Regions from separate parts of the Metabacillus rhizosphaerae genome, predicted to be linked through region 3. Evidence: riboswitches for the same ligand, from Rfam matches in the RefSeq annotation. Region 3 holds a riboswitch; each other region holds the start of a gene.
The links. Region 3 has a riboswitch for lysine ahead of dapA (4-hydroxy-tetrahydrodipicolinate synthase). Riboswitches for the same ligand answer to the same signal wherever they lie in the genome.
Positions count from the first base shown of each region.

Region 1: it holds a riboswitch for lysine, as region 3 does, so the genes downstream of both, WCV66_RS10930 (aspartate kinase) here and dapA (4-hydroxy-tetrahydrodipicolinate synthase) in region 3, are expected to answer to the same signal.
Region 2: it holds a riboswitch for lysine, as region 3 does, so the genes downstream of both, WCV66_RS07820 (Na+/H+ antiporter NhaC family protein) here and dapA (4-hydroxy-tetrahydrodipicolinate synthase) in region 3, are expected to answer to the same signal.

Region 1 covers NZ_CP147403.1:2,249,701-2,254,522, forward strand. Annotated here, with positions in the region: gene uvrC (excinuclease ABC subunit UvrC) at 1-1,767, shown strand, start outside; lysine riboswitch at 1,943-2,122, shown strand; gene WCV66_RS10930 (aspartate kinase) at 2,317-3,546, shown strand; gene WCV66_RS10935 (YslB family protein) at 3,608-4,099, opposite strand; gene WCV66_RS10940 (succinate dehydrogenase cytochrome b558 subunit) at 4,571-4,822, shown strand, end outside.
Region 2 covers NZ_CP147403.1:1,634,695-1,639,516, reverse strand. Annotated here, with positions in the region: gene WCV66_RS07825 (sodium-dependent transporter) at 1-886, opposite strand, end outside; gene WCV66_RS07820 (Na+/H+ antiporter NhaC family protein) at 1,321-2,871, opposite strand; lysine riboswitch at 3,070-3,248, opposite strand; gene yunB (sporulation protein YunB) at 3,322-4,062, opposite strand; gene WCV66_RS07810 (YunC family protein) at 4,146-4,448, opposite strand; gene WCV66_RS07805 (bifunctional UDP-sugar hydrolase/5'-nucleotidase) at 4,519-4,822, opposite strand, start outside.
Region 3 covers NZ_CP147403.1:3,021,874-3,026,695, forward strand. Annotated here, with positions in the region: gene WCV66_RS14850 (heavy metal translocating P-type ATPase) at 1-1,302, shown strand, start outside; gene dapA (4-hydroxy-tetrahydrodipicolinate synthase) at 1,432-2,322, opposite strand; lysine riboswitch at 2,452-2,629, opposite strand; gene WCV66_RS14860 (hypothetical protein) at 2,775-3,788, opposite strand; gene WCV66_RS14865 (hypothetical protein) at 4,039-4,293, shown strand; gene WCV66_RS14870 (PolC-type DNA polymerase III) at 4,341-4,822, opposite strand, start outside.

The DNA of each region.
Region 1 (4,822 bases), 770 kb from region 3:
GATCAAATAAAGGAAAAGCTTGCACTTCTTCCTGATCAGCCTGGTTGCTATATTATGAAGGATCGCCAGGGGATAGTCATTTATGTAGGTAAAGCAAAAGTATTAAAAACAAGAGTTCGATCCTATTTTACAGGATCACATGACGGGAAAACATTACGATTGGTAAATGAAATTGTTAATTTTGAATATATCGTGACATCGTCCAACTTAGAAGCATTAATACTAGAATTAAATCTTATTAAAAAGTATGATCCGAAATATAATGTGATGTTAAAGGATGATAAAACTTATCCATTTATTAAAATTACGAGCGAGCGTCATCCACGATTACTCGTTACAAGACAGGTTAAAAAGGACAAAGGTAAATACTTTGGACCATACCCTAACGTTCTATCTGCTCGTGAAACAATTAAGCTTTTAGATCGATTATATCCGCTTAGAAAATGCTCCACATTACCTGATCGGGTATGTCTTTATTATCACATGGGACAATGCTTAGCTCCATGTGTAAATGATGTATCAGTCGAAACGAATCGTCATATAGTAGAGGAGATTTCAAAGTTTTTAAATGGTGGATATAAAAAGATAAAAGAAGAACTATCTGATAGAATGATGAAAGCCTCAGAGGAATTAGAATTTGAGCGTGCAAAAGAATTTCGAGATCAGATTCTCCATATTGAAGCTACGATGGAAAAGCAAAAAATGACATTAAATGATCATGTAGATCGTGACGTATTTGGCTATGCATATGATAAAGGGTGGATGTGTGTACAAGTCTTTTTTATTCGCCAAGGAAAGCTTATCGAAAGAGATGTATCAATGTTCCCAATATACGATAGCCCTGAACAGGAATTCTTAACGTTTTTAGGGCAATTTTATTCAAAAGCAAATCATTTTGTACCAAAGGAAATTTTATTACCTGATAGCATTGAATTTGATTTAGTTGAAAAGCTATTAGACGTGACTACTCTTCAACCTAAACGCGGCAAAAAGAAGGATTTAATTTTATTAGCTCATAAAAACGCAAAAATCGCTTTAAATGAAAAATTTTCTTTAATCGAAAGGGATGAAGAAAGAACAATTAAAGCTGTTGAAAATCTTGGAGATAAGCTTGGGATTCAAACTCCACTTCGTATAGAAGCCTTTGATAACTCAAATATCCAGGGGACAGACCCTGTATCTGCAATGGTTGTGTTCGAAGATGGAAAACCTGCAAAAAAACATTATCGTAAATATAAAATTAAAAGTGTTCAAGGTCCCGATGACTATGAATCGATGAGAGAAGTTGTGAGAAGACGTTATAGTCGTGTTCTGAAGGATGATCTTCCTTTACCGGATTTAGTAATCATTGATGGAGGGAAAGGACATTTAGCTGCTGCACAAGATGTATTGGAAAATGAATTAGCATTAGATATTCCTGTTGCAGGTCTTGTAAAGGATGATAAACATCGGACCTCTGAACTAATAATCGGTTCCCCTCCTGCATTTATCCAACTTGAGAGAAATAGTCAGGAATTTTATCTTTTACAAAGAATTCAGGATGAGGTCCATCGTTTTGCAATTACCTTCCATCGTCAATTGAGAGGTAAAAATGCACTCCAATCGATCTTAGATGATATTCCTGGTGTTGGTGCTCAAAGAAAGAAATCACTTCTTAAGCACTTCGGATCGTTAAAGAAGATGAAGGAAGCTAGTGTAGAACAATTTAAAGAAGCTGGTATGCCTGAAAATATTGCCAAGCTAATCTTTGATCATTTAAAAGATTAGACACTGTTAATTTTAAAGCGCATATTCTCATTTTGGTGTTTACTGATCGAGTAACCGTGAGGCAATAAATCACCCTATATTGTGCTTATTTGATAGTATTAAATAAGCCGCTTGCGCTTTTCTTAAAAGTTTGGTAAACTTTTAAATAATTTCATATTTGATCGTTAGTTTGTTAAATGATGGTAGAGGTGCGAATTTTAAGAGTAGCCTGTTTGAGGAGTATGGTCTCCAATGATAACTGGTGAAAGGAATGTTCGCCGAAGTGAGTAAAGCACCATTTGCTTTAGTTGCTGGTTTTACATTTAAGAGATGTAAAATTGTCAAGAAATCTATTTCTTGGAGAGCTATCTCATTGTAAGAAACGAAGTTTTTTTTCGTTTAGTAAGCAATGGGATGTTTTTCGTCTCATTGCTTTTTTATTTGCAGTCGAAGCTATCCAATCAGTACTAAACATTCTTGCATAGCACAAATGTTACTAATTGAATAGTTGCTCTAACCTTCTAGCAAACAGGGTTCGATCATGAAAATTAACAGAAGGGTGAGATTAATTTGGGTATTATCGTTCAAAAATTTGGTGGTACATCAGTTGGTACTGTTGAAAGAATCTTAAATGTAGCAAACCGTGTCATTCAAGAAAAAGAAAACGGGAATCAATTAGTTGTCGTTGTGTCAGCAATGGGGAAGTCAACCGATCAGCTTGTTGGTCTTGCAGGGCAAATTACTGAGAGACCTAGTAAGCGGGAAATGGATATGCTTCTTACAACCGGTGAACAAGTGACAATATCCTTGTTAGCAATGGCATTACAGGAAAAGGGACACGATGCTATTTCATTTACTGGTTGGCAAGCAGGAATTCAAACAGAAGCAAGACATGGCAATGCCAGAATTACAAATATAAACCCTGACGCGATAAAGAAAGAATTATGTGCCGGGAAAATTGTCATTGTTGCAGGCTTTCAGGGCTTTTCAGACGTCCAACAAATAACAACTCTTGGCAGAGGTGGCTCAGATACGACAGCAGTTGCTCTTGCAGCCGCCTTAAATGCTGATAAATGTGATATTTATACAGATGTAACAGGTGTATATACAACAGATCCAAGATATGTAAAAGGTGCTCGTAAGCTAGAAGCAATTTCATATGATGAAATGTTAGAGCTAGCTAATTTAGGAGCGGGTGTTCTACATCCAAGAGCAGTCGAATTTGCGAAGAATTACAGCATTCCATTAGAAGTTCGTTCGAGTATGGAAAATGAACGTGGTACGATCATTGAGGAGGAAACAAACATGGAGCAAAACTTAGTTGTGAGAGGGATTGCATTTGAAGATCAGGTAACAAGAGTCTCAGTTTTAGGGCTAAGAAATGAATTGACGACACTTTCTACTATTTTCTCAACTTTAGCTAAGCAGGGCTTAAATGTCGATATTATCATTCAAAGTACAACAAGTGACAATAAAACGTCGATCTCATTTTCTGTTAAAACAGGTGATCTTGAGGATACAATTTCAATCCTTGAGCAACATAAGTCTGTATTGAATTATGAAAAAATTGAATTTGAATCTGGTCTAGCAAAAGTATCAATTGTTGGTTCTGGTATGGTGTCAAACCCAGGTGTTGCTGCAGAAATGTTCGAAGTATTAGCTAACGAAGGAATCGAAATTAAGATGGTTAGCACATCTGAAATAAAAGTTTCAACAGTCTTGTCAGCCGAGGATATGGTGACAGCGGTTGATATTCTTCACAGTGCATTTGAACTTTCTAAAGAAGTTGCTAAGGTATAAAAATAAAAAAGAAAGAGGGTGACTAAATGTTTTTTGAGACATTGAGTCACCCTCTGTAGTTTTAACCTTTCCGAGCGCGGCGTTTCCCTATAGAAGGTTCTTCTAATATTTGGTCTTTTTGGTCCCATTGTGCTGTAAAAATCACTTTATTAGAACGTTTTTTTACTTGTTCGTATGTTTCGGTAATGTACTTGTTCATCGATTGTAGCTGTTCTGCAATAAAACCAGCTTCTAACTGAAATGTACATTCATTTGTCTTTTTTAATCTGATAGCAATGAGCTCTCCACCTAGCTCGAATTCCATCTCATTCTTTTTGTTCTGTAGTAAAGTGAGATTTCCCCATCCAGCAGCTTCAAAAAATGCGGATATTTCTTCGATTGATTGAACAGGATATCTACGAGCTAATCCTTTTCCAGCCCAATACAGCATTTGAGGATGATCAGACCCGAGTATATCTGGGAGCAAGACCTCTCTAAGTATTTCTAGTCCGAATGCTGGTGCTTGGATATCCTTTAATTCTTCGATATTAACGAGTACTAATTGTTTGTTCACGGAATTCCCCTCTTTCTATGGTTTATTATATAACAAGAAGTGTAGTGAAAAACATGTAATATTAAGTAAAAGAAGGTTGAAATTTTATTAATAGTAGGGGAACTTATGTTATTAAATTTAATATTTATTAATAATGATAGTTAAATAAAAAAGGTAACGTTGTTGAATTTAGACTATATTGATAAAATAAAATTAAAGGAAAGTAGGATTTGTCGAAAAATTAAAATTTATGAACACGTTTTCTTGACGCTCATACGTTATGGGAGTAAAATGTATTTGTTACATTTTATCTTTTGTAAGGTGGCAGAATTTGATTTTTGTCTACCTTTTAAAGCCCATTATGTTTTACATACAATCAATGGTGACCACTATTGATTAAAGTTTAACTTTATCAGGAAAAGATAATTAGGTGAAAAATGAAAAAGTTGAGTTAAAAACTGGGCGCAATATTGAAACTAGGGGGTAAGTTTAATGGCTGGAAACAGAGAGTTTGTGAATCGTAGACTGCACTCATTATTAGGGGTAATTCCTGTAGGCCTCTTTTTAATTCAGCATCTTGTTGTCAATCACTTTGCAACAAGAGGTGCAGAGGCATTTAACAAGGCAGCTCATTTTATGGAGATGCTTCCTTTTCGCTATGTATTAGAAGTGGTAATTATCTTTCTACCAATTTTATACCATGCAATTTACGGAGTTTACATTGCTTTTACAGCTAAAAACAAT
Region 2 (4,822 bases), 1.4 Mb from region 3:
CAGAAGAAACTACTTCTGCTACAGGCACACCTTGTTGTGCTGCCATGAATCCTAAGGCACTAAATACTCCGATCCCTGCAAGAACTTCAAATGCTGAGTTACCGAAACCTGTGATAAATGCATTATTTGTAATATCAGATTTTTTCGGTAGATAACTTGAATAAGTAATCATAATCGCAAATGCAATTGATAAACTGAAGAAAATTTGACCGTAAGCTGCAACCCAAACTTTACCGTCTAGGATTTTACTCCAATCAGGTTTAAAGAATGCCTCTAAGCCTTGTGCTGCACCATCAAGTGTAAGTGCACGAATAACAATGATTGTAAACATAATCACTAATACTGGAATGAAAACTTTATTTACAGCTTCAATTCCTCTTTTAACTCCCGCAAATAGTACACCCAAAGTAACTACCCAAACAAGAATTAATGGAATTAATACGCCTGGTACTAATCCACCGAAATCACCAGGAGTTTCAGCTAATTTTAAATATTCACCAAAAAGGAATCCTTCTGTATCACTACCCCAGTTTTGATTGAATGAAAAAATAGAATAGGATGATGCCCAAGCTATGATAACAGGGTAATAACAAGAAATAACAAATGATATAGCTAATTGCCACCAACCAAGCCATTCTTTCCCTTTGCTTATTTTTGCAAATGTCAACGGAGCAGAACTGCGATATTTATGTCCTAATGTAAACTCCATAACTAGTAATGGGATACCAGCAGTTAATAAAGCAAATAAATATGGTAGGAAGAACGCTCCTCCTCCATTTTCATAGGCTGTTGCTGGGAAACGCCAAATATTACCTAAACCAACTGCAGAACCAACGGCTGCTAGAATAAAGCCTGCCCTTGTCCCCCACTGTGGACGATTTTCCATCTATATTTCCCCCTTTTCAAATAGCACCTTTAATGTGGAAACAATTTGAAATTATATAATTTTCTGATTATTTACTATAATCTATACATAGTATAAATGGACTTTATTCCTATGTCTATAAAAAATTTTCAAAAAAATCATTTTAATATAATATTTTCAGAACCTTCCAATTCTTATAAACAAAATATGGATATATCATATTTAAATAATATTTTTAGTATCAATTTTAACTTTTTCTTTTGTTTATTACCTTATTAAAGCAACTACTTATTAGGACTAACTGAATAATATTTTTCACTTTTTGAAATTCCATATTAAATAGTAATATTAATATATCTTCCCTCAGCATACAAAACTATTATTTAATAGTATATATATTGGAATTTTTTAGAAAAAAAGAGATATAGGCTTGAGCCTATACCCTTTTCATTTGTTTATGCAGTTTTCGTTCTTTTGGAAAAAAAGAAAATAAAACCGATTAACAACAGAATCACAACAGCCAAACCTGCTATACCATTCCCTGTTACACCTAAAACAAGGTAGCCAATTGTGGCAAAACCACCACCAATTAAAGCATATGGCAGCTGTGTCATGACATGGTCAATATGATGACTTCCTGCTCCTGTTGATGAAAGAATTGTGGTATCAGAAATTGGTGAGCAATGATCCCCTAACACTGATCCTGCAAGTACAGCAGCCATTGCTGGTAATAACATATTAATATCTGTTGCAGCTGTGATTTCGGCTGCAATTGGTAGCATGATGCCAAATGTACCCCAAGATGTACCAGTAGCAAATGCCATAAATCCACCTAAAAGGAAAAGAATAACCGGCAGGTAAGCGACATTCATATTCGATTTCTCGACTAAACTAGCTAAGTATTCCCCTGTTTCTAATTGACCAATTAAATCTACAATTACCCAAGCAAACATAAGAATATAAATAGCAGGTAGCATTGATTTTATGCCTTCTTTTACAGCTATCGGAAAATAGCTGGCCTTAATGCCCCTAATAAAAAATAATAAAATTGTTACAGCTAGACCAAATAGTCCCCCATATAAAAGCGAAGCAGATACATCTGTGTTTTCAAAAATAGTAAAGATCGTTGCGCCTGTTTTGTCTTCAATCGTTGTGTAGCCGGTAATAAGCATAGATGCAACTGTACCCACAATTAAAGCAAGAATTGGCCATACAAGATTCCCGATCGTACCTTTGTCACTTGTTGGTAGATCCTCTTTTACATCACCTAGAGATTCTTTAGCTGGATCAACAACTTGTCCAGTTTGAATCGCACGCTCTTCATGTACCTTCATGCTTCCTAAATTTATATTAAAATAGGCAACAGCAAAGACGAGAACCAATGCAGCAAAAACGTAATAATTCATTGGAATCATTGTCATGAACGCACCTAAAGGAGTAAATTCAGTGACACCATGTGTCGCAAAAATTGTAGCAAGCATGGCAATAATATAAGCTCCCCAACTTGAGATTGGTGAAATAACGCATACTGGTGCAGAGGTGGAATCAATGATATATGCTAGCTTTGCACGAGAAACCTTTTGGCGATCAGTAATCGGACGACTCACTTGACCAACCGCAAGAGCATTAAAATAATCATCGATAAAGATTAACATCCCTAATAATGCTGCGGTAAATTGAGCACCAGCACGTGTTTTCACACGCTTTTCTGCCCATTCACCAAAGGCTCTGCTTCCACCTGAAATAGAAATTAGAGCTGTGACGACACCTAAAATAAGTAAGAAAAATAAGATGTACACATTCCAAGTATTAAGCTCACCATCTGAAATGAAAATAGCCTTAACCGCTTCAAAAATAGTAACTCCAGTCTTAACGATTGAGAAATTTGTGATTAATAATGCTGCTGAAAGAATTCCTACTCCGAGGGAAAGTAATACTCTTCTCGTTAATATAACCATTAAGATGGCTAAAAGAGGAGGAATAATTGAATAAATAGTGCCTGACATGTTGTGTTAAGCCTCCCTAGATTATTAATAGTTTGGAAGGTTCTATTGACGATGCAAGGATAAAATTAACTATTAGTAAATAACTAATTTTCAACGTCCTTTCTGTGTATTTTGTAAAAAAAATGCACACAAAAAGAGCAATGATAGAAAATAACTATCATTACTCTTTCTAGGAATAATGTTATGTTATCCTCCATCCCGATCAGTAGCCCTCCATTATAGAAAACTCTATAATGACAGTATTACCCTTGTTCAAAGTAATACCAACAAATGAATCATGACTTATTCATTTACTTCGGCGAAAAGCCCTTTCCAATATGGTCATTGGTGTCATTCTCACATATTGTACTAATGTTTTTCGCTCCTCTACCTCATCTTGAGATAAGGTGGTTAGGTCAATATTTGATTTTCAACATTTTATAGTTTAACAAAGTATAGACTAAGTAGCAACTATGGTTTTTTTGGTAATTCTATTGAGTGATCAGCATCTTCACTGCCACTTCCATTATAATATTGTGGAACGTCTCCTTGTTCAGTCTGGATAATAACTGGAATTGTATTTTCTGCTTTTACCACCTCTGTAGCAAATGGAATAACAACCTGTACACTCACTTCAACATAAATTACGATTTCATGTTTTGCATTATTAATCCCATATTCCTCTGTCGTACTTTTAATATCTGTAAAAACATCACCTATTAAATAATATTCTATTGGAATACCGGGACCAAGTGTACTTAAAATTGCATTATCTGTTATTTTACCTAATGGTATCTCATAAATAATCCCAGTATCTCTTGCTTGTTCAGGGGTTATATCATGGAAATTATTTCTTTCAATCTCACCAAGCTTCTTAGTTACATTGTCAGTTACCCTTTTTTTGGCTGCAGTTACTGCTCTTTGATTAAAGCTAAAGGAATTGATGTTCCCCTCATTATCCTTATCAATAATCACTAAATCCTGTTGTTCCTCTTTAGTAAGGATCTCCTCTTCAACTGCGTCATGAATAATTGTTGTTGCTACTTTATTTGCCTCTAACCTTGCGATTTTCATCATTGTTGACTCAATCTGAACATTAACTATCCAAAAACTTGTTGCTGTTAAAATTATAAAAATAACCAAAGTTAGTAATAACACATAGCGAAAAGGCAAAGGCCCTCTACGCGGACGACGACCGCGGAACTTAGCCAAAAAAATCCCTCCTTTACAAGCTATGTTTATGCATGTAAAGAGGGATGTAAGCATCATTTTTTATCATTTTTACATTCTAAGATTCATGCCATCTTCAGTAAGGCATCTTTTCCTTTTGTGCCAACAACAATCCCAAGCTTCTCAGCCTCATATGTGACAGATTCTAATGGCGCCTCAAGTAATTGGTCAATTGTTCTAACACCGACTGCTCTACCTGCAATAATACCTCTATCTTTTAACTTTTCGTTTAATAAAGCGACATCTAAAGCACCACACATAATATACCCTTTGTCGTTGGTGACTGCCATAAAGTTCGTTTTAGGTAAAGCAACTGTGATTGCTGTAAATTGTATTCCTTCAATGACAATTGGAGTCATGGTAACCATCACTATCTACACTCCCTTCTTACTATATCTTTATGAGCAAGTAAAGGATACGTGTAGATTGTTCGCCTATTTAAGATGGTGTATTTTCACCTAACTTCCAAGCTAAAAGGTCCCTTAATAGTTCTGGCATATAAAAGATTTTTTTCTCCGCGTGACTTATTTCAGGATACAATGGTCCAAGGGAAAACATATCAACTGTAGCAACAGAATAAACCCTGTGAGGATCAATAGGCTTACCATGGACTAACACATCTGTAACATGATGTTTACCATCTGAAAGTACCTCAGATATTACCTCAATCCCGTCGAATACCATTCTCCCCATTACTTTCCCTCTAAAACCTAAACCTTTTAATTTTAGGTGTTCCATTCTT
Region 3 (4,822 bases):
AGTATAAATAACGAAGGTGTTCTTAAAGTCAAAATTACGAAAGCTTATGAGGACTCGTCATTAGCAAAAATACTTCATCTTGTTGAGGAAGCACAAGAAACGAAAACACCAACTGAATTATTTATTAATAAATTTGCGAAATACTATACGCCATTAATTATGGTGATCTCGGTTATTGTCATGGTACTTCCACCACTATTATTCAATGGTAACTGGGGAGATTGGTTTTACCAAGGCTTAGCGGTCTTAATCGTAGGCTGTCCTTGTGCATTAGTGTTATCGTCTCCGATTGCGATTGTTTCAGGTATAACAAAAAATGCTCGGAATGGAATCCTTATAAAAGGTGGGGTATTTTTAGAGCAATTAGGAAAGATTACAACGATTGCTTTTGATAAAACTGGTACGCTCACAAAAGGGGAGCCATATGTAGAGGATCTTGTCGCGTACGATCCAACCTTTTTACAAATTGCTGCATCGATTGAGAAGTCATCATCACATCCAATTGCCAAAGCGGTTATGCGGAAAGCAGAAGGATTAGCATTAGATGAACCTGATGAAATATCAACAGTATCTGGTAGTGGGATCATTGCAAAAATGAAGGGTATTACTTATTATTTAGGCAATGAAGCACATGTAAACCATCTTAATATAACAGAAAAAGTCAAACAAGATCTTATAGCCTTTAAAGAGTCAGGTATGACTTTAGTCATCTTAGCAAATGAATTGGACGTTCTCGGCATCATGGGAATCTCTGATCAAATTCGTGAAGAAAGTGCAGCTGTTATTGCGAATCTTCATAGTGCAGGGATTAATAATACGATTATGTTAACTGGTGATCATGAAAAGACAGCAGATAAAGTAGCGAAAAAGGTAGGACTAACATCATATTTCGCTAGTCTATTACCAGATGAAAAAGTTGCAAAAATAAAAGAACTCTCAAAAAATGAAAAGGTTGCGATGGTTGGTGATGGAATAAATGATGCACCAGCACTAGCTACCGCTGATCTTGGAATTGCAATGGGGAAAGGGACAGATAGTGCAATTGAAACAGCTGATATCGTATTGATGCAAGATCATCTTGGTAAGTTACCATCAGCGATTCGATCTGCTAAAAAAGTTAATTCAATCATTAAATTAAATATTACATTAGCGCTTGGGTTAAAACTGATTGCATTACTGTTAACGATTCCAGGGCTATTAACACTTTGGATTGCGATCTTATCAGATATGGGAGCAACGATTTTAGTCACGTTAATTAGCTTAACAGTGCTTTATGAGAAAAAAGATAAAGCTACGATGTAAAAAACTTATAAAAAGCCAACATGAGGAGAAATCTTACTCATCATGTTGGCTTTTTTCTATGCATTAGAATCTGTAAATGCATGGTATATTTTGAAACTTAGATGAATGAGCGAAAATCAAAAGAGCCATTCATCGTGAAACTTCTACTAGGTTACTAGTTTGTAGGGTAGCTTGAAGTGCTCTTTCTTCTTCATTATTTAATGGGATCAGTGGTAAACGAACACCACCAACAGATATTCCTCTCATATTTAACGCTGCTTTTACTGGTGTTGGGTTTGGTGCAGCAAACATTGCTTTAATTATAGGAAGAAGGTTGCGATGTAAGGTAGCAGCTTCAGTGACATCACCATTTTTAAATTGATTAATCATATCTTGCATTTCATTACCAATGATGTGTGATGATACTGAGATTATTCCCGTTCCACCAATAGCTAAAAGCGGTAATGTTAGGGCATCATCTCCACTGTACACTGAAAAATCATTAGGTGTTTTGCTAATGATCTCTGCCATTGCATCTAAGTCACCACTTGCTTCCTTAATTGAAACAATATTATCTAGTTGTGAGAGACGAACAATGGTCTCTACAGACATGTTAACACTACTTCGACCTGGAATATTATAAAGCATTACTGGCAATGATGTTGTTTCGGCAATCGCTTTAAAGTGTTGATACATTCCTTCTTGTGATGGCTTGTTATAGTATGGAGTAACAAGCATAATTCCATCGACACCTGCTTCTTCAGCAAGACTAGTTAAGCTAATAGAAGCTTTCGTGTTATTTGATCCTGTTCCAGCGATGACAGGAACTCTACCATTAACAATCTGTACAACAAATTTAAATAAATCTACTTTCTCTTCTGTCGTTAAAGTAGGAGACTCACCAGTTGTCCCATTTATAACTAATCCATCCGAACCATTAGCTATTAAATAATTCACTAAATTTTCTGTTGCGTTAAAATCAACCTCACCATTATGATCAAACGGGGTAATCATTGCTGTTAAAACTTGGCCGTAATTCATAACTTCACACCCTTTATATAGTTTTTGTAAATTTAGAGGTGGTCAGGGCCATTCATAGTAAACGCAAAAAAGCAACAACGAGGGATTCGCTGATGCTTAGAAACAATATGTATCAAAAATCGTTCCCGTGCGAAAGATAGCCCTCCATATAGTTCCCTATATGACAGTTCTGCATTTATTCAATAGCAGAACCAGCTTCAAGAACATGAGATTCTATCCACTTCGGCAAATTCCCCTTTCCACAATGATCATAGGACCTCATTCTCCTCATATTGTGTACTTATGTCTTTGCGCCTCTATCCTCACTCCAAATTTATTGAAGTAAGAAAATATTTTTAGTTGACTGTAATATAACAGAAGATTCGATCTTTTGCAAGGATAATTCCGAAAGATTTTTTCGGAATTGATTTTTCCCTATTAATATAGTAAGCATTACCGCGGATTTCTAAAAATTACATATTTAATTCTAAGGTAATCTCCTCAGTTTCAAATCCAATAGATGTTGATAAATCAACTACATCTAGGTTGGCTGTAACGTAATCGTAATTAGAAAAAATGTCTTGATCAATTTGATCTAATGAAAAATCTATACGTTCTTTGTTTTTATCTGTTGTAATCTCGTAAAGTTCAAAGTGCTCACTAGTATCATCGTTAGTTTCAAAATTATGAAATGTAAGATTTAACCGATATGCTACATTTGGTTTTTCAGTAATGGCGTATGAAGCCTTAGTGTCATTCCATTCTGTTAACCTTGGAGATTCGAGTAGACGATCTTCGTCAATTTCTATTCCACTTTCCTCTTCAAGAAATGAACGCAGCTCACGATTTTCTAGCACATTTGGAAACTGTTGATTTTCATGATCAGTTCTTAGGTAGAAGGCTTCATTATTAAAAACATCAACTGCTTCAACCTCATTTATTGCCCCATACAATAACACATAATCATCTGCAAAAATTTCCTGTGGGTAATATGCATGATTATTTTCTTCGTAATTCCAAAAAGCATCCCAGCGTACTTCAGACACATCGATCCCACGTACCGATAACCATTCAGAAAAGGGGAGGTGGTGGGATGGAAAATAATGATACGCAAAATGATGACCATATTCATGTGAAAGTGTCTCCTGATATGCTGAAGGTTCTGTGTACTTATCACCTTGATATAATGTAATCGTACTTGTTAGAGCATGATAACTCCCTTTTGTTAACGAAGATGATAGAGGATCACCATTTATTTTTACTTCTTTTAAAAGTTTAATTTCTTCTCCATGCTTATTTTTTATAAGTGTCTTATACAAATCTATTAGTTTTGTCTTATCCCACTCATTTGAATTACTAACAAACTGAATTCCTTCAGGAGATTGATAGGAAGCAATGTATTTCCCATTTACATCATTTGAATTAAAACTGACAAGAAAGGGGAAAGTTAATACTAATATAATAAAATATTGTCGTATTTTCAGCATACATGTCACATCCTTGTTATTATTTTAACATGTATTAGTTTTAAGGTAATTGGTATCATTTGTTTATAATAGAAGGGATTAATAGAGTTAAAGAAACGATGGTAATTAGTAGAAGGGATTATTTGTTGTGATTTTATTTGAAAAAATTGTCAACAAATAATTTTTAAAAAATAGTTTTCAAACAGTGACTTATAGTGTATTATATAAATAATCAGAAAATACAGAAAACTAAATTGTGAGGTGCTTTTAAATGAAATTTGTTAACATTCCTATTGAAAATCGTCTTGATACAAATCCTTTTGTTCACTACTTACAAGAGGGGGATCTTTATCACAAATCAGAAAATGAACTCATTTTAAAGCATTTACACGAATTGCCACAGGACTTTATGGAAATGACATTATTTGATATAGATGGATATGGATGTGTATATAGTTTTTCACATATAACTGACCTTGAAGTTGGTGAGATTGAAACGAAAGTTGCAGTCTTTAAAAAGATATAGCATGAATAGAACAGGCGTGAGTTTACTCACGCCTGTTTTTTTATGCTTCATGAGTGTGATTCAATTTCAAGTAATTCCTCAACAATTGTAATAGATGTTTCTGCATAGGACTTTAGCAGTTGAACAAAAATATCTGCAGTCATAATCGCATCATTTAAAGCATGGTGTCTTTCTCTTTCTGTGATATTTAATCGATCAATTAAATTATCTAAATAATTTCGTTTACCAAAAAATAAATCATTGGCTAACACATGAGAATCAATATATTCTGGTAAAAAACAAGGAAGCTTCCATTGTTTGATTACCTTTTTAATGAACTCAATATCGAAGGTAGCGGGGTGTGCGACAAGTATGCTGCCTTTACTAAATTCTAGAAACCTTTTTAATCCTACTGGAAATGATTGTGCCTTATCAAGTGTATCAGACGATAATCCTGTAAGCTCCTGAATGTTTTTTGGGATCTTATTAATCGGTTTCATGACAGTATAAAAAGCATCATCATATTGAATACAAAAATCTTTCACCTTTA